One region of the Actinomadura decatromicini genome, then DNA from elsewhere that is predicted to be linked to it. Evidence: riboswitches for the same ligand, from Rfam matches in the RefSeq annotation. Region 1 holds a riboswitch; the other holds the start of a gene.
What was found. Region 1 has a riboswitch for thiamine pyrophosphate ahead of thiC (phosphomethylpyrimidine synthase ThiC). Riboswitches for the same ligand answer to the same signal wherever they lie in the genome.

Region 1 (9,382 bases):
AACCCGTGCGGGGGCAGGGGTGCGCGCGGCCCGCGCCGGGGGAGAGCCCGCGACACCGAGCAACGCGGCGGCGAGGAGCGCCGCCACGGCGATGAGCACTGTCTTCATGGCGGCGACGCTAGACCACAGAGAAACCTCTGCAAAGGATTCTCTGCAAAGATACCTCTGTAGTATTAGACTGCTCCTCATGAAGGACGACCTGGAGCCCGTGATCCTGGACGACCCGGGACGGATCAAGGCGCTGAGCCATCCGCTCCGCCGCCGGATCCTGCACCGGCTGCGCGCGCACGGCCCCGCGACGTCCACGACGATCGGGGAGGTGCTCGGCGCCAACACCGGCACGACGAGCTACCACCTGCGGCAACTGGAGAAGTACGGGTTCATCGAGGAGATCCCCGAGCGGTCCGCCGGGCGGGAGCGCTGGTGGCGGCCCGCCGACACCCCGCGCGACCTGAGGCTCCCCGCCCCGGACGGCGTCGCCCCCGAGGACCGGGCCGTCCTCGACGAGCTGGTGCGCGTCGCGCACGCCGAGGACCTGGAGCTCTTCCGCAGGCTGCCCGCCGAGTACGCGCGCGACCGGGCCTGGGCGCTGCTGTCGCGCGGCTTCGCCCACATGACCGAGGAGGGCCTCGCGGAGTTCTTCGAGGCGTACATCCGCCTGCTGCACGAGCACTCGCACCGCCGCGAGGACGCGCCGCCCGGCGCGCGCCCCGTGCACGTCCGGCTCTTCACCCTCCCGGCCGACGAGGACTGAAAGCGGCTTTCGGGCCTTACGATCTATGGGATGAGCGGTGTGCACGCGATCAGCGACCTGCACGTGGGATTCCCCGAGAACCGGGCCTTCGTCGAGGGGCTGCGCCCCGGGTCCGCCGGCGACTGGCTGATCGTGGCCGGCGACGTCGCCGAGCGGTTCTCCGACGTCGAGTGGACCCTCCGCACCCTGCGCGAACGGTTCGCGACCGTCATCTGGACGCCCGGCAACCACGAGCTGTGGACCATCAAGGACGACCCGGTCCGGCTACGCGGCGAGGCGCGCTACCAGGCGCTCGTCGAGATGTGCCGGTCCCTCGGCGTCCTGACCCCCGAGGACCCGTACCCCGTGTGGGACGGCGAGGGCGGTCCCGTCACCATCGCGCCCCTGTTCCTCCTGTACGACTACACGTTCCGGCCGGAGGGGACGTCCACGAAGGAGGAGGCGCTCGCCGTCGCGCACGAGGCGGGCGTCGTGTGCACCGACGAGGTCTACCTTCACCCCGACCCGTACCCGACGCGCGACGCCTGGTGCGACGCCCGCGTCGCCTACAGCGAGAAGCGCCTCGCCGCCCTGGAGCCGGGGACGCGCACCGTGCTGGTCAACCACTGGCCGCTCGTCCGCGAACCGACCCGCGTCCTCTGGTACCCGGAGTTCGCGCAGTGGTGCGGGACGGAGCGCACCGCCGACTGGCACCGCCGGTTCGGGGCGGTCTCGGTCGTGTACGGCCACCTGCACATCCCCCGGACGATCCGGACGGACGGCGTCCCGCACGTCGAGGTGTCGGTCGGCTACCCGCGCGAATGGCGCAAGCGCGGCGACGCGCCCCGCGGGCCGCGCCGCGTCCTGCCGCCCGCCCCGGAGACGGCCTGACCCACCGCGTCAGTTCGCCTTGCCGGAGAGCACGCCGCGTGAGGCGAGGGCGAGGAGCCGCCCGGCGGCGTCCGGCTCCCGCTCGGTGACGGTCGCGATCCCGGCCGCGAGGCGGAGCGCGTCGGTGAACGCGGCGTCCGGGGGGACGTCCCCGGCGTCCCGCGCGCGGGCGAACAGGGCCGCGCCCGCCTCGCGCATCGCGCGGCACGCCGCGGACGGCTCCGGCGGATCGTCGCGCAGCGCCACCGCCGCCGACGCCGCCAGCCCGGGGAACGCCGTCACCGCGGACACGTACGCGCGCAGCCACGCCGCCAGCGCCGCCCCCGGATCGGGGGCGGCGAGCAGCTCGCGCGCGGTCGCCGCCAGCCCGTCGTAGGCGTCGGCGAGCACGGCCTCCAGGAGGTCCTGCCGGGTCGGGAAGTGGCGGTAGAGCGTTCCGATGCCGACGCCCGCGAGCCGCGCGATGCCCTCCAGCGAGGCGTCCGCCCCGTCCCGGCCGAAGGTCTCCCGCGCCGCGGCGAGGAGCCGGGCCCGGTTGCGGCGCACGTCCGCGCGCACCGCCCTCACCGCCACCGCCGGTGGCATGTCGTCGCTGGTCACGTGGTCGTCGGTCCTTCCGGCGAGTGGACGGGCCGGCGGCGATCCGGAGGGCTCCGCGGCGTTTGGAACGGTCCCTCGATAGTAGCCCGAGCTATCGGGGCGGCGGCCCACCGGGGGAGACCGGCAGGTAGACGCGGCCTCCGCCGTCCCGGAACTCACCGGCCTTCGCCCGCATCCCGGCCGCGAGCGCCTCGTCCGCCGCGAGACCGTGCTCGTCCGCGTACCGGCGGACGTCCCGGGTGATCTTCATCGAGCAGAAGTGCGGCCCGCACATCGAGCAGAAGTGCGCCGTCTTCGCCGGGGCGGCGGGCAGCGTCGCGTCATGGAACGCGCGCGCCGTGTCCGGGTCGAGGGACAGGTTGAACTGGTCCTCCCAGCGGAAGTCGAACCGTGCGTCGGACAGGGCGTCGTCCCACGCCTGCGCGCCCGGATGCCCCTTCGCGAGGTCCGCCGCGTGCGCCGCGATCTTGTAGGCGATCACGCCCGCCTTGACGTCGTCCCGGTCCGGCAGCCCGAGGTGCTCCTTCGGGGTGACGTAGCAGAGCATGGCGGTGCCGTACCAGCCGATCATCGCCGCGCCGATCGCCGAGGTGATGTGGTCGTAGCCGGGCGCGATGTCGGTGGTCAGCGGGCCGAGCGTGTAGAACGGGGCGCCGTCGCACCACTCCTGCTGCAGGTCGACGTTCTCCTTGATCTTGTGCATCGGGACGTGGCCGGGCCCCTCGTTCATCACCTGGTTGCCGAACTCCGCGGCGATCCTCGTCAGCTCGCCCTGGGTGCGCAGCTCGGCGAACTGCGCCTCGTCGTTGGCGTCCGCGATGGAGCCGGGGCGCAGCCCGTCCCCGAGCGACCAGGTGACGTCGTACGCGGCGAAGATCTCGCACAGGTCGCGGAAGTTCGTGTAGAGGAAGTTCTCCTCGTGGTGCGCCAGGCACCACGCCGCCATGATCGAGCCGCCCCGGGACACGATCCCCGTCTTGCGCCCGGCCGTCAGCGGCACGTACCTGAGCAGCACCCCGGCGTGGACGGTCATGTAGTCCACGCCCTGCTCGGCCTGCTCGATCACCGTGTCGCGGAAGACCTCGTAGGTCAGCTCGGCCGGGTCGCCGCCGACCTTCTCCACCGCCTGGTACAGCGGGACGGTCCCCACCGGCACCGGCGAGTTCCGCAGGATCCACTCCCGCGTCGTGTGGATGTCCCGCCCGGTCGACAGGTCCATGATCGTGTCGGCGCCCCAGCGGGTCGCCCAGGTCATCTTCTCGACCTCGTCCTCGACGGACGACGCGACCGCCGAGTTGCCGATGTTGGCGTTCACCTTCACGAGGAAGTTCCGGCCGATGACCATCGGCTCGATCTCGGGGTGGTTGACGTTCGCGGGCAGCACGGCGCGGCCCGCGGCCAACTCGTCCCGGACGAACTCCGGCGCGACGCCCTCGCGCAGCGCCGCGAACTCCATCTCCGGGGTGATCTCCCCGCGCCGCGCGTACGCCCGCTGCGTCACCGCGCCGCCGGCGGCGCGGCGCGGCCTGCGCGGCAGGCCCTCCCGGACGGGTCCGGGGCGCCCGTCCGGCTTGCGGCCGTCGTCCTCGGGACGGACGGCCCGCCCCTCGTACAGCTCGGTGTCGCCGCGCTCGGCGATCCACGCCTCGCGCACCGGCGGCAGCCCGGCGCGGACGTCCGTGCGGTGCTCGGGGTCGGTGTACGGCCCGGACGTGTCGTACAGGACGACGGCCCCGCCGCCGGTCAGCGGCACCTCGCGCATCGGGACGCGCAGGTCCGGGCGCGAGCCCTGGAGGTAGGTCTTGCGCGCGGCTGGAACTGGAACCACAGGTTCGGTCATGACGACTCGATCTCTCCCTACGCCGGCATTACCCGGTCAGGTTCATGCGGTCAGCGGCCGTATCAGCCGCTATCTCAGCCCGGTTCGCCGGACCCCCGCGATCTGTCGCCACCGACGCTAACCCGGCCCACCCCGCTTGCCGCAACCGCCGGTCATGGGATAGACGCGCGCGTCAGGAAGGCCGGGAGGCGGCCCCGACCAGCATGGGCAGCGCCAGGGTGAGCGCGCGGAGCGCGGCGGGCGCGGACGGCGACCGGTGCAGCCGCCACCGGCCATCGTCGCCGCCCTCGGCCCGCGCCCGGCGGAGGGAGGCGGACTCGCGGCCGTCCACGCCGGTGACGACGTAGCGCCCGCCGTCGCCGCGGGTGGTGCCGAGGAGCATCCCGTCGGCCGCGTGGAAGGACGGCTCCCGCGAGCCCCTGACCCGGCCGATGAGGCGGCCGTCCGCGTCGAGGACGCGCATCCGGTCGCCGCCGAGCGGCGGCCGCTTGAACACGAGCAGCGGCGCCGCGTATGGGTCGCGGAGGACGACCGTCCGGCGGCGTCCGCAGGCGACGGCGAGCAGGGCGCCGCCGCGCTCGCTCCGGTAGCGGCCCCGGTCGTCCACGGTGACGCGGTCGGCCCTGGTCAGCGCGTTCGGGGGCGGCGGCTCGACCTCCTCGCCCGCGTCGTCGACGACGCGCCACGGCACCCCGAGCGTCCCGGTCGCGGCGTCCCGGACGGCGTCGAGTCGGCCCGGTGGCAGCAGGCGGCCGCGCAGCAGGGGCGCGGAGCCGCCCTCGGTTTTCGTGACGGCGGCGACGCCGGGGGCCGCCGCCGGGTCGAACCAGACCGTCCAGACGGGGTCGGCGACGGGCCAGGCGATGCCGACCGCGTCCAGCGCGCTCACCGGCACGGACGCCCGCGCCCCGCCCCGGCGCAGGACGAGCCCCTTCGCGTCGATCGTCACGACCAGCCGGGTCCGGAAGATCACGGCGGCCCACGCGGCGGCGGCCGACGCGCCGATCCCGAGGAGGATCACGACCTGAAGCGCGTCGTCCGCGTCCCAGAGGCCGATCTGCGCTGCCAGCGCGGCGAGCGCCGCGAGGGCGAGCGCCGCGAGGCCGATCCTGAGCGGCCACCGGTAGGCTCTCCGGCCCGGCGCGACCCGGAGCTCCTGCGGGGGGACGGACGGCGGGGGCACGGACACTGTCAGCCCTTCGTGATCGAGTCCGCAGAACTATAGGGGCGGAACCCCCGTTCCACCGGAAAGCGCACGACAGCGATCATCCTGCCCGTCCGGCCCGCCGAAGGGAACGACCGCCGCGGGGCCGGGTCGGGAGCGGGGTTGGGGACGGGGCGGTGCGGCGCGGCCGGGGGCGTCGGTGAGAATGGACGGGTGGTGATCGTGCGTCGGGCCGGTGTGACGGTGAAGGACGCCCTGCTCGCGGCGGTGCTGGCGGCCGTCGCGGTGGCGGTGGCGGCGGCGTGGCCCGGCGTCCGCGAGCTGGACGCCGCCGGAGCGCTGCTGATCGTCGCGGCGCACTCCCCGCTCGCGCTGATCAGGCGGTGGCCGACGCCGGGGCTCGTCGCGCTGGTCGTCCTGGTGCTGCCGTACCACCTGGCGCAGTACCAGCACCACGCGCTGGTGCCCGCCGAGGTGATCGCGCTGTTCGCGTACGCGGTGCTCGGACGGCGGGTCAGGGTCGTCCTCACCGTCGCCGGGTTCCTGCTGGCCGTGTGCGTGGTCGGGATGGCGATGCGGGCGGGCGGCGGCTCCGTCCTCGAGCAGATCGCGGTGATCGAGGCCGTGGTGTCGGTCGTGATCGCCGTCCAGGTGTGGCGGACGCACCGGGCCCGGGTCGCGACGATCACCGAGCGGGCCGAGCGCGCGGAGCGCACGCGGGAGGAGGAGGCGCGGCGGCGGGTCGCCGAGGAGCGTCTGCGGATCGCCCGCGACCTGCACGACCTGCTGGCCCACAGCATCACGCTGATCGGCGTCCAGGCGGGCGCGGCGGCGCACCTCGTCCGCGGCGACCGGCCCCTCGACCGGGACGAGCTGGCCGACGCGCTCGCCGTGATCGCCGAGACCTGCCGGGACGCCCGCACCGAGTTGCGCGGCACGCTGCAGGTGCTGCGCGGCACGGACGCGGCGCCGTCCGGGACGCTGCCCGGCGCGGGCGGCATCGCCGACCTCGTCCAGGCGGCGCGGTCCGCCGGGATCGAGGTCGACCTCGACGACGCGGACGCCGGGACGCCGCCGCCGGAGGTCGGCGTCGCGGCGTACCGGATCGTCCAGGAGGCCCTGACCAACGTTGTCAAGCACGCGGCGGCGACACGTGTCGTGGTGAGCCTCACACGCGCGGACGGCGGGCTCGTCGTGCGCGTGGCGGACGACGGTCGCGGGGCGTCCGGCGGGACGCCCGGCGGCTTCGGCGTCCTCGGCATGATCGAGCGGGCGCGCAGCGTCGGCGGGACCCTCGACGCGGGTCCGCGCGACGGCGGCGGGTTCGCCGTCACCGCCGTGTTCCCCGCCGCGTTCCCCGCCCCGGACGTCGCGGCGCCCCGGTGACCGCGCGCCGGGCGGTCCGCGGCGCGGCGCGGCGGCGATCTGCGCGCGGGGGCTTTCAAACCCTTACCGGTAGGGTCAGGATCAAGGGGGACCAGGGGAGGCGAACGCGTCGGTGAGCACGCAGAGCACGCAGCGGGAAGCCCAGCAGGACCGGATCTTCACGGTGCCGAACAGCCTGAGCCTCGCCAGGCTCGTCGGCGTCCCGCTGTTCCTGTGGCTGGTCCTGGTCGAGGCGGACTGGTGGGCGCTCGGCCTGCTGGTGTTCGCGGGCCTGTCCGACTGGCTGGACGGCAAGCTCGCGCGGGTGCTGAACCAGACCAGCAAGCTCGGCGCGATGCTCGACCCGGCCGCCGACCGGCTCTACATCCTCGCGACGCTGGTCGGGCTGACGATCCGCGACATCATCCCGCTGTGGCTGGTGGTGCTGCTCGTCGCCCGCGAGCTGGCGATCGTGCCGATCGCGCCGATCGTCCGGCGGCTCGGGTACAGCGGCACGCTGCCCGTCCACTTCATCGGGAAGGCGGGCACGCTCTGCCTGCTGTACGCCTTCCCGCTGCTGCTGCTCGGCGACCACGACGGGACGGCCGCGACCGTCGCGAAGGTGATCGGCTGGTCGTTCGCGATCTGGGGCGCGGGCCTGTACTGGTGGGCCGCCGTCCTGTACTGGGAGCAGACGCGGCAGCTCGTGGTGGCCGCCCGCGGCGCGCCGCCGCCGCCCGTGCCCGACCCGGACCCCGAGGGTGAGCAGGAGGGAGCGGAGACCCCCCGATGAAGGCCGTCGTGATGGCGGGAGGCGAGGGGACGCGGCTGCGTCCGATGACCGCCAACCAGCCGAAGCCGCTGCTCCCGCTCGTCAACCGGCCGATCATGGAGCACGTGCTGCGGCTGCTGAAGCGGCACGGGTTCGGGGAGACCGTCGTCACCGTCCAGTTCCTCGCGGCGCTGGTCCGCAACTACTTCGGGGACGGCGAGGAGCTCGGCATGGCGCTGAGCTACGCGACCGAGGAGGTCCCGCTCGGCACCGCGGGCAGCGTGAAGAACGCCGAGGAGGCGCTGCGCGACGACCGCTTCCTGGTGATCTCCGGGGACGCCCTCACCGACATCGACCTGACCGACATGGTGCGGTTCCACCAGGAGAAGGGCGCGCTCGTCACGATCGGGTTGAAGCGCGTCCCGAACCCGCTGGAGTTCGGGATCATCATCGTCGACGACGAGGGCCGCGTGCGTCGCTTCCTGGAGAAGCCGACCTGGGGCCAGGTGTTCTCCGACACCGTCAACACCGGCATCTACGTCATGGAGCCGGAGGTCCTGGAGCACGTCGCGGCGGGGGAGCCGGTCGACTGGTCCGGGGACGTGTTCCCCGCGCTGCTGGCGGCGGGCGCCCCGCTCTACGGGTACGTCGCCGACTGCTACTGGGAGGACGTCGGCACCCACGAGAGCTACCTCAAGGCGCAGGCCGACATGCTGTCCGGCCAGGTCGGCGTCGACCTGGACGGCTTCGAGGTGTCGCCGGGCGTGTGGGTCGCCGAGGGCGCGGAGGTGGACGCCGAGGCCGTCCTCAAGGGCCCGCTCTACATCGGCGACTACGCCAAGGTCGAGGCGGGCGTGGAACTGCGGGAGTACACCGTCCTCGGCAGCAACGTCGTCGTGAAGGAGGGCGCGTTCCTGCACCGGGCGATCGTCCACGACAACGTGTTCGTCGCGCCGTCCACGAACCTGCGCGGCTGCGTCGTCGGCAAGAACACCGACATCATGACGGGCGCCCGCGTCGAGGAGGGCGCCGTCATCGGGGACGAGTGCGTCATCGAGGCGGAGGCGTACGTCTCGTCCGGCGTGAAGGTCTACCCGTTCAAGACGATCGAGGCGGGCGCGGTCGTCAACACGAGCGTCATCTGGGAGTCGCGGGGGCAGCGCAACCTGTTCGGGCCGCGCGGCGTGTCCGGGCTGGTCAACGTCGAGATCACGCCGGAGCTGGCGGTGCGGCTCGCGAGCGCCTACGCGACCACGCTGAAGAAGGGCTCGACGGTCGTCACCGGACGGGACGTCTCCCGCGCCGCCCGGACGCTGAAGCGCGCGGTGAACAGCGCGCTGACCGCGAGCGCGATCGACGTCCGCGACCTGGAGGCGACTCCGCTGACCGTCGCCCGGTTCGAGACCGGCCGGCAGGACGCCGTCGGCGGCATCTACCTGCGCACCACGCTCGGCGACCCGCAGGGCGTCGACATCCTGTTCTTCGACCCGGACGGCGCCGACCTGTCCCAGGCGGCCCAGCGCAAGCTGGAGCGGGTGTTCGGGCGGCAGGAGTACCGGCGCGCGTTCCCCGGCGAGATCGCGGAGCTGACCTACCCGCCGCGCGTCGTCGAGACCTACACCCGCGACCTGCTGCGCCGGGTCGACATCGGCGGGGTCCGGGAGGCCGGGCTCAAGATCGTCCTGGACTGCGCGGGCGGGGTCGCCGCGCTCGTCCTGCCGAGCCTGCTCGGCAAGATCGGGGTGGAGGTCCTCACCCGCAACGCCGGGCTGGACGAGGCGAACCCGACCGAGACGCTCGCCGAGCGGATGCGCGACCTGGAGCGGCTCGGCGAGCTGGTGTCGTCGTCGCGGGCCGCGTTCGGCGTCCGGTTCGACCCGGTGGGGGAGCGGATCTCCCTGGTCGACGAGAACGGCGAGCTGGTCGGGGACGACCGCGCCCTGCTCGTCATGCTCGACCTCGTCGCCGCGGAGCGCCGCGACGGGCGGGTGGCGCTGCCGGTGACGACGACCCGGG
Region 2 (9,382 bases), on a different contig from region 1:
GCGGGGCGCCCGGCCAGTGGTGGCACGACGTCGTGTACCGCGCGCTCGCCGACCGCGGCGGCCCGGACCACGCGGAGTCCTGGCTGGAGGACGCCTTCGAGGTCGCGGAGCTGCACGTCCATCCGGACGCCCAGGGCCGGGGCTTCGGCCGGGCGCTGCTGAACGCGCTGTGCGAGGGACGGCCGGAACGGACGGTCGTGCTGTCGACGCTGGAGCGGCGGCCGGACACGCCCGCCCGCACCCTGTACCGTTCCGTCGGCATGGTCGACCTGCTGACGGACTTCGAGTTCCCCGGCGGCGGGCCCCGCTACGCGGTCATGGGCGGGACGCTGCCCCTCGCGCCGTACCCGGCCCCGTCGACCAGCGAGTAGACCTCACGCGTCGCCGTCGACTTGTTGAACGTGATGAAGTGGATGCCGGGCGCGTCCTGGTCGAGCAGTTCCCGGCACAGCTCGGCGGCGTGCTCGATGCCGAGGCGGCGGACCGCCTCCGGGTCGTCGCCGACGGCCTCGAACCGGGCCCGCACCTCCGCCGGGAACGGCGCGCCGGACAGCTGCTCGGACCGCTCGATCGTGCTGAGCTGCGTGACCGGCATGATGCCCGGCAGGATCGGCACGTCGCAGCCCGCCGCCGCGACGCGGTCGCGGAGCCGGAAGTAGTCGTCGGCGCGGAAGAACATCTGCGTGATCGCGTAGTCGGCGCCCGCGCGGCACTTCTCGACGAAGTAGCGGGTGTCGCTCTCGATGTCGGCCGAGCGCGGGTGCTTGTAGGGGAACGCGGCGACGCCGACGCAGAAGTCGCCGTAGGACCGGATCATCCGGACGAGGTCGGCGGCGTACTCGACGCCCTCCGGGTGCCTGACCCACTCCCCCATCGGGTCGCCGGGCGGGTCGCCGCGCAGCGCGAGGACGTTCCGGACGCCGGCGGCGGCGAACCGTCCGATGAGGTTGCGCAGCTCGGCCTGGGAGTGGTTCACGGCGGTGAAGTGCGCGACGGGGGTGAGCGTGGTGTCGGTCGCGATCCGCTCGACGATGTCGACGGTCTTGTCGCGGGTGCCGCCGCCCGCGCCGTAGGTCACGGACACGAACGTCGGGTGCAGCGACTCCAGCTCGCGGATCGCGCGCCACAGGTTCCGCGCGCCCTTGTCGGTCTTCGGCGGGAAGAACTCGAACGAGAACGACCGGCCGCCCGAGGCCAGCAGCTCGCGTACGGTCGGCGGACGTTCCGGGCGCAGACGTGGCATTCCCCAAGCCTACCGAAGGCGCCGCGAGGGGCTCGCGCCCTTCCGATACGGGTGACCCTCCACACACCGCACGGGCGTTATGTCCACATTTCCGAAGATTTAGTGACATCTCACGTTTTCGGCGGACGGTTGGATCCGCCCACGTGGATACGATCTCGGCATGTCGACCAGCCGCATCCGCCGCGAGGTCGACGAGGCGCTCCTGGCCTTCGTCGACCGGCAGCGCCCCGCCCTGCTCCGCATCAGCGGCGACCTCGCGCCCCTGATGTCCGCGCTCGACGCCCTCCTCGGCGGGGGCAAGCGGCTCCGCCCGGCGTTCTGCTACTGGGGGTGGCGCGCGGCGGGCGGCGCGGACGGCCCGGACATCGTCACCGCCGCGGCCTCACTGGAGCTGCTGCAGGCGAGCGCCCTGATCCACGACGACGTGATGGACTCCAGCGACACGCGGCGGGGGCAGCCGTCCGTCCACCGCCGGTTCGAGGCGCTGCACCGCGCGCAGTCCTGGCCGGGCGACGGGGAGGCGTTCGGCGGCGGCGCCGCGATCCTGCTCGGCGACCTGTGCCTCGCCTGGTCGAGCGAGATGTTCGAGACCTGCGGCCTGGCCGAGGCGGTCCGCGGCCGGGGCCGGGCCGTCTACGACCTGATGCGCACCGAGGTCATGTGCGGCCAGTACCTCGACATGCTGGAGGGGACGCGCGGCGAGGCGAGCGTCAGCACGGCGCTCCGCGTGGTCGAGTACAAGAGCGCCAAGTACACGATCGAGCGTCCGCTGCACCTCGGCGCGGCCCTCGCCGGGGCCCGCCCCGACGTGATCGCCGCGCTCGCGTCCTACGGCCTGCCGCTCGGCATCGCGTTCCAGCTCCGCGACGACGTCCTCGGCGTGTTCGGCGACCCCGCCGAGACCGGCAAGCCCGCGGGCGACGACCTGCGCGAGGGCAAGCGGACCGTGCTGATCGCCCTCACCCTGGAACGCGCCTCCGCGACGCAGGCTGCGGCGCTGCGGCGCCGCCTCGGCGACCCCGCCCTCGACCGCCCCGGCGTGGACGAACTCCGCGCGATCATCCAGGACACCGGCGGCCTCACCGCCTGCGAGGCGATGATCGAACGCTACCTGGGCGAAGCCGAGAAGGCCCTGGAGTCGGCCCCCATCGCGACGGAGGCCCACGAGGCCCTCTCCGCCCTCGCGGTGGCCGCGACCACCCGCGTTATGTGACAAAGGGCTCCGGAAGATTGGGGTTCGGCACTCGAACGTTCCATTGACGCGGTACAAATTAGGGAGATCTTCGTCCGTCCCCGCCGAGTCGGAGTCCCCCAGTGCCGCACGACACCTCCCGCGGGAGGACGAACCCCGGGCGTCCGCGCGACGCCCGTCCGGCGCGCCCCGGCGGCGCGGCCCGGTCCCCGCATCCCGGCCGCGCGGCCAAGGCGGCCCGTCCGCCGCAGGCCCGTCCCGCGAGCGGCGGCTACGTCGTCGGGCGGGACGCCAAGGGCCCCCGGCTGCAGCAGGCCGTCGAGGACCGCGGTCCCCTGCCCGCGCCGCAGCTCCGCAAGGTCGCGGCGCGGACGGCGGCGGCGCTCAACGCGCTGCACCGCGCCGGGATCGCGCACGGCGACCTCCGTCCCGCGAACGTCCTGCTGAGCCCGGACGGCGCCAAGGTCGTCGCCGCCCGCGACCCGGACGCGCCGGGCGGGTCGCCCGCCTACCTGGCCCCGGAGCAGATCGAGGACGAGCCGGTCGGCCCGCCCGCCGACGTGTTCGCCTGGGGCGCGACCATGGTGTTCGCCGCGACGGGACGCCCGCCGTTCGGCACCGGGCCGAGCGCGGCGGTGATGCGGCGCGTCACGTCCAGGAGGCCCGACCTCGGCGGACTGGACGGCCCGCTGCGCGACCTCGTCGCCCGCTGCCTCGACAAGAACCCCGCCGCGCGGCCGACCGCCGCGCAGCTCGTCCGCGCGCTGCGCGAGGGGCACGGGCCCGCGCCGAAGCCGCGCCCGACCCGCATCCCGCGCTACCGCTGGCGGATGATGGTCGCGCTCGCGGCCGTCGTCGTGTCCGGCTTCGCGCTCGGCATGCTCTTCTGAAACCGGCCGCCCTGACGGCCGAGGCTCACCAGTGGGGCGGGCGGTCCTCCAGGAGGCGGTCGTCGTCGCCTCCGCCGGAGCGCCACTCGCCCCAGCCCGTGTCGGTGTCGTCGGAGGTCTGGTCGGGCAGGATCTCCAGGTCGTCGTCCAGCTCGACCGGCCGCTCGTCGTCGGGTCCCACGCTCATGATCTCCATTGTGGGCGATGGCGCACCGGGGCGCACTGTGATCCGGGTCAAACCATGACAAGGGTCAGGACGCGAGGCGGCGGGCGAACTCCGCGGCGGCCGCGCCCGGATCGTCCGCCTCGGTGATCGCCCGGACGACCACGACGCGGCTCGCGCCCGCCGCGCGGACCTCGTCCAGGTTGCCGAGGTCGATCCCGCCGATCGCGAACCACGGCCGGGCCGGACGGCGTTCCGCGACGTGCTTCAGCAGCGGCAGGCCCGGCGCCGGGCGGCCCGGCTTGGTCGGCGTCGGCCACACCGGGCCCGCGCAGAGGTAGTCGACGCCCGGCTCGGCGGCGGCCGCGGACGCCTGCCCGTCCGAGTGCGTGGACCGGCCGATCAGCGGGTCGCCGCCGACGATCTCGCGGGCGGCGGGGACGGGCAGGTCGTCCTGGCCGAGGTGCAGCACGTCGGCGCGGACGGCGTGCGCGACGTCCGCCCGGTCGTTGACGGCGAGCAGCGCGCCGTGCCGGTCGCAGGCGTCCCGGAAGACCTCCAGGTGCGCGATCTCCTGCCGGGCCTCCAGGCCCTTCTGCCGGAGCTGGACGATGTCGACGCCGCCCGCGAGGACGGCGTCGAGGAAGCCGGGCAGGTCACCCTGGCGCTCGCGGGCGTCGGTGCAGAGGTAGAGGCGGGCCCTGCCGAGGCGGGCGCGGAGCGCGACGGCGCGTTCGCCGGGGAGATGCCTGGACACGTCGGCCCTTCCGTGAGGTCGCGGGGCCGCGCGAAGGTTCCGCGCGACCCCGCGATCGTGTCACGTGCGTGGTGTTCGGCCTGCCGCGGGTGCCGCCCTGGCGGCCCTCGGCCGGTCTAGAAGGCCATCGCCTGGGCGCGGCGGCGGACCTCGGTCCCCCGGTTCTCGGTGAGCGCGTCCACGGGCGTGCCGGGCAGGGTGTCGTCGGCGGTGAACAGCCAGCGGATCGTCTCGACGTCGTCGAACCCCGCGTCCGACAGGAGCGTCAGCGTGCCGGGCAGGCCCTTGATCACCTGGCCGTCCTTGATGAACGCGGCGGGCACCTGCGGCTCGCCCTCCCGGCGGACGGCGAGCAGGCGGTGCTCGCTGATGAGCTGCTTGATCCGGTTGGGCTTGATCCCGAGTCGCGCGGCGGCCTCCTTGAGGGAGAGCCACTCGCCCGCGAGGGCGTCGGTCCGGGGGTCCAGTGCGCTGTCAACGGTTGCGTGCATCTGCGTCACGCCCCCTTGCTACCACGCCTTCGGAAGAATCAAACCCCCTGAACAGCCGTAACGTCTGCGCGGGACGCGCGATGCGCGCGCCGCTCAGCCGCCCGCCTATCCGCGTGCCGCCTGCCGGACGGGGACGTCCGGATCGGCGAGCGCGCCGGGGTCGACGGGCGTCCCGGCGGCGATCACGCGCCGCGCCTGGACGAGGTCGCGCGGCCGGTCCACGGTGAGGACGGCGTCGAGCCGGTCGCCGGTGAGCCACGCCAGCGTCCACTTCCGGCCGGACGGGTCGCCGCGCAGCACCATCCGCTCGGACGCGGCATGGCTGCCCGCGTACTGCACCATGCGCCCGAACTGCTCGGACCAGAAGTAGGGGGCGGCGTCGTACACGGCGTCCTGGCCGAGGAGGGCCGCGGCGGCCACGTCCGGGGCGTTGAGGGCGACGTCCCAGTGCTCGACGAGGAGCCGCCGCCCGTACCGGGCCGACCACCAGGCGGCGCAGTCGCCGACCGCCACGACGTCGGGCCGGAGCGAGCCGGGCTCCTCCGTCCCCGCGTAGGCGCGGAACGAGCCGTCCGTGACGACGCCGCGCTCCAGCAGCAGGCCGGAGCCGTCCAGCCAGGACAGGTCGGGACGGACGCCGACCCCGGTGACGACCTCGTCCGCGTCGATCCGGCCGCCGCCCGCGAGGACCAGCCCGCCGTCCCTGACCTCCGCGACCTTGACGCCGGTGCGCAGCTCGACGCCCGCCCCGGCGTACCAGGGGGCGGTGTGCGCGCCCGCCTCGGGGCCGAGCGCGCCCGCGAGCGGGGCGTCCGCCGCCTCGACGACGGTGACCGCGCAGCCCTTCCCGGCGGCGGCGGTGGCGACCTCCGCGCCGATCCAGCCCGCGCCGACGATCACGATGCGGGCGCCCTCGACGAGCCGGGAGCGCAGGTCGCGGGCCTGGTCGATGGTGCGCAGGACGTGCTGCGGGCCGTCCCCCGGCAGCGTGATCGGGACGGCCCCGGTCGCGATCACGAGGCCGTCGAACGGCAGGTCGCCCGCCGTGGACGCCACGACGCCGCCGCGCCCGTCCAGCCGCAGGCCGGTGGCGCGCTCGCCGAGCAGCAGGTCGGCGCGCAGGGCGTCCCAGTCGGCGTCGACGGTCGTGTCGTCGGAGTCACCCGCGAGGACGGCCTTGGACAGCGGGGGCCGGTCGTAGGGCAGGTGCCGCTCCGCCGAGACGAGCGTCAGCCCGCCTTCGTACCCCTTGCCGCGCAGCGACTCCACTGCGCGCACCCCGGCGAGCCCGCCGCCGACGACGATGACCCTGTCCATGAAGGTCACCCTAACGGGCGCCACCCGGGCCTGGACGCCTGTCCGGACAGGCGCACACGACCCGGGGGACTAAGGTGTGAACCAGCTAAAACGGCACAGAGCGCGGGAGTCCGGTACGACCGGGCTGAGAGGGCGGCTGGAACGGGCCGCCGACCGCCACGACCTGATCCGGATCATGCCGGCGAAGGGAGCGCGCATGGAGATCGTGATCGTCGGCGCCGGGGTCATCGGCCTCGCCACCGCCTGGCGGGCCGCCGCGGGCGGCGCGGCCGTCACGCTGGTCGACCCCGAGCCCGCGAGCGGCGCGTCGGCGGTCGCCGCGGGGATGCTCACCCCGGTCAGCGAGCTGACCTACGGCGAGGAGCCGCTGCTGCGGCTCGGCCTCGCGTCCCGCGACCGGTACGGCGGGTTCGTCGCCGAGCTGGAGGACCTGACCGGCCTCGACACCGGGTACCGCACGGACGGGATCATCGAGGTCGCGTTCGACTCCGACGACCTCGGCCACCTGGACGACCTGCGCCACTTCCAGGAGAGCCTCGGCATCCCCGTCGAGGCGCTGACCGGCCGCGAGTGCCGCCGCGCGGAGCCGATGCTCGCGCCCGGCGTGCGCGGCGGGCTGCTCGCCCCCGAGGACGGCTCGATCGACCCGCGCCGGCTGACGCCCGCGCTGCTCGCGGCGGGCGAGCGGACCGGTGTCCGGCTCGTCCGGCGGCGCGCGGCCGGGCTCCTCGTCGAGCGCGACGCCGCCGTCGGCGTCCGGCTCGACGACGGGACGGAGCTGCGCGCCGACCGCGTCCTGCTGGCGGCGGGCCCCTGGTCCGGCGACCTCGAAGGACTGCCGTCCGGGACCGTTCCACCCGTCCGGCCGGTGAAGGGGCAGGTGATCCGGCTCCGCGCGCGGACGCCGTTCATCGCCCGCTCCACCCGCGGCATCGTGCAGGGCTCGTCGGTCTACCTGGTGCCCCGCGCGGACGGCGAGGTCGTCGTCGGCGCCACCCAGGAGGAGCTGGGCTTCGACACCCGCGTCACGGCGGGCGGGCTGTGGGAGCTGCTGCGGGACGCCCGCGAACTGCTCCCCGGCATCACCGAGCTGGAGTTCGCCGAGGTGTCGGCGGGGCTGCGCCCCGGCTCCCCGGACAACGCGCCGGTGATGGGCCCGACCGCGCTGCCCGGCCTGTACGTCGGCACCGGGCACTTCCGCAACGGCGTGCTGCTCACCCCGGTCAGCGCCGACATCCTGGCCGCGACGCTGCTGGACGCCCCCGTCCCGGACGTCGCCGCCCCGTTCGCGCCCGACCGCTTCTCTCCCGAGGTGACCTCATGAAGGTGATCGTCAACGGCGAGCCGCGCGACCTGCCGGACGGCGCGACCGTGGCCGAGGCCGTCGCGTCCGTGACGGCCGCCGGGGCCGGCGTCGCCGCCGCGCTGAACGACGAGGTCGTCCGCCGCTCGGGATGGGAGACGACGCGGCTGAGCGACGGGGACCGGCTCGAAGTGCTCACAGCGGTACAGGGAGGTTGACCGGCGCATGGAACGGAGCGCTAGCGGAGTGAAATGCGCCGGTCGGCCCCCTGGCGGGGGGCGTGGGGGGTCGTCCCCCCACAAGAACGCGGTACAGGGAGGTTGACGGTGAGCGACGACAGGCTGGTCATCGCGGGCGAGGAGCTGGGGTCCCGGCTGATCATGGGGACCGGGGGCGCGCCGAGCATGAGCGTGCTGCGCGCGGCGCTCGCCGCGTCCGGGACGGCGCTGACCACGGTCGCGATGCGGCGCGTCGACCCGTCCGCGCGGGGCTCGGTGCTGGACGTCCTGTCCGAGTGCGGGATCCGGGTGCTGCCGAACACGGCGGGCTGCTTCACGGCGGGCGAGGCCGTCCTCACCGCGAAGCTCGCCCGTGAGGCGCTCGGCACGTCCTGGGTGAAGCTGGAGGTGATCGCCGACGAGCGCACCCTGCTGCCCGACCCGATCGAGCTGGTCGAGGCCGCCGAGCAGCTGGTCGCGGACGGGTTCGTCGTCCTGCCGTACACCAACGACGACCCCGTCCTCGCGCGGCGGCTGGAGCAGATCGGGTGCGCGGCGGTGATGCCGCTCGGCTCGCCGATCGGGTCCGGCCTCGGCATCCGCAACCCGCACAACATCGAGCTGATCGTCGAGCGGGCGGGCGTCCCGGTGATCCTGGACGCGGGGCTCGGCACGGCGTCCGACGCGGCGCTCGCGATGGAGCTCGGCTGCGACGCGGTGCTGCTCGCGACGGCCGTCACCCGCGCGCGGCATCCAGAGCGGATGGCGACGGCGATGCGGCACGCGGTGGAGGCCGGACGGCTCGCGCGGCTGGCCGGGCGCATCCCGAAGCGCCGCTACGCGCAGGCGTCCTCGCCGTTCGAGGGCCTCGCGACGTCTTAGCAGCGCTAAAGACTCGGTTACAGCAATATTCGCTGGACCTGAACAGTGGACGGACGGAGACTGGGGCCGTCCACCCCCGGGCCCGCGTGCCGCAACCTGGCGCGTCCCTTCGGTGTTCATGGAAACGTCCCATACCTAAGGTGCGTGACATGCAGCACGAGAACCCCACCTCGGGCAAGCTCGCGATCGCCGCGGCCTCGGTCACGGTGGTCCTCTGGGCCTCGGCGTTCGTCTCGATCCGCAGCGCGGGCGCCGAATACAGCCCCGGCGCCCTCGCCCTCGGCCGCCTCCTCTCCGGGACGGTCGTCCTCGGCGCGCTGCTCCTCGTCCGCCGGGAGGGACTCCCGCCCAGGCAGGCGTGGCCCGGCATCGTCACGGCGGGCGTCCTGTGGTTCGGCGCCTACATGGTCGCGCTGAACTGGGGCGAGCAGCTCGTGGACGCCGGGACCGCCGCGCTCGTCGTCAACATCGGCCCGATCCTGATCGCCCTGCTCGGCGGCTGGCTGCTGAAGGAGGGCCTGTCGTCCCGGCTGCTGGCGGGCCTCGCGGTGTCGTTCGCGGGCGCCGCCGTCGTCGGGCTGTCGATGTCCGGGGACGGGGGCTCGTCCGTCGGCGGCGTCCTGCTCTGCGTCGCCGCCGCCGTCACGTATGCGGCGGGCGTCGTCAGCCAGAAGCCCTCGCTGCGGCACGCCTCGTCGCTCCAGTTCACCACGTTCGCCTGCGCGATCGGCACGGCGGCCACGCTGCCGTTCGCCGGGCAGCTCGTCTCGCAGGCCGCCGACGCCCCGGCGAGCGCCACCCTCAACGTCGTCTACCTGGGCGTCTTCCCCACCGCGATCGCGTTCACCACCTGGGGGTACGCGCTGGCCCGGACGTCCGCCGGGAAGATGGGCGCCACCACCTACGCCGTCCCCGCGATCGTCGTG

Region 2: another riboswitch for thiamine pyrophosphate. It lies ahead of thiO (glycine oxidase ThiO); the one in region 1 lies ahead of thiC (phosphomethylpyrimidine synthase ThiC).

Annotation. Positions count from the first base shown of each region.
Region 1 covers NZ_VSRQ01000007.1:48,593-57,974, forward strand. Annotated here, with positions in the region: gene FXF68_RS29820 (alpha/beta hydrolase family protein) at 1-108, opposite strand, end outside; gene FXF68_RS29825 (winged helix-turn-helix domain-containing protein) at 188-754, shown strand; gene FXF68_RS29830 (metallophosphoesterase family protein) at 785-1,624, shown strand; gene FXF68_RS29835 (TetR/AcrR family transcriptional regulator) at 1,634-2,224, opposite strand; gene thiC (phosphomethylpyrimidine synthase ThiC) at 2,316-4,064, opposite strand; TPP riboswitch at 4,060-4,173, opposite strand; gene FXF68_RS29845 (hypothetical protein) at 4,237-5,253, opposite strand; gene FXF68_RS29850 (sensor histidine kinase) at 5,443-6,615, shown strand; gene clsA (cardiolipin synthase ClsA) at 6,728-7,387, shown strand; gene FXF68_RS29860 (mannose-1-phosphate guanyltransferase) at 7,384-9,382, shown strand, end outside.
Region 2 covers NZ_VSRQ01000004.1:290,201-299,582, forward strand. Annotated here, with positions in the region: gene FXF68_RS19805 (GNAT family N-acetyltransferase) at 1-371, shown strand, start outside; gene metF (methylenetetrahydrofolate reductase [NAD(P)H]) at 308-1,243, opposite strand; gene FXF68_RS19815 (polyprenyl synthetase family protein) at 1,404-2,456, shown strand; gene FXF68_RS19820 (protein kinase domain-containing protein) at 2,558-3,325, shown strand; gene FXF68_RS42455 (hypothetical protein) at 3,351-3,512, opposite strand; gene thiE (thiamine phosphate synthase) at 3,577-4,245, opposite strand; gene FXF68_RS19830 (Rv2175c family DNA-binding protein) at 4,362-4,736, opposite strand; gene FXF68_RS19835 (NAD(P)/FAD-dependent oxidoreductase) at 4,842-6,053, opposite strand; TPP riboswitch at 6,146-6,260, shown strand; gene thiO (glycine oxidase ThiO) at 6,250-7,377, shown strand; gene thiS (sulfur carrier protein ThiS) at 7,374-7,574, shown strand; gene FXF68_RS19850 (thiazole synthase) at 7,677-8,456, shown strand; gene FXF68_RS19855 (DMT family transporter) at 8,606-9,382, shown strand, end outside.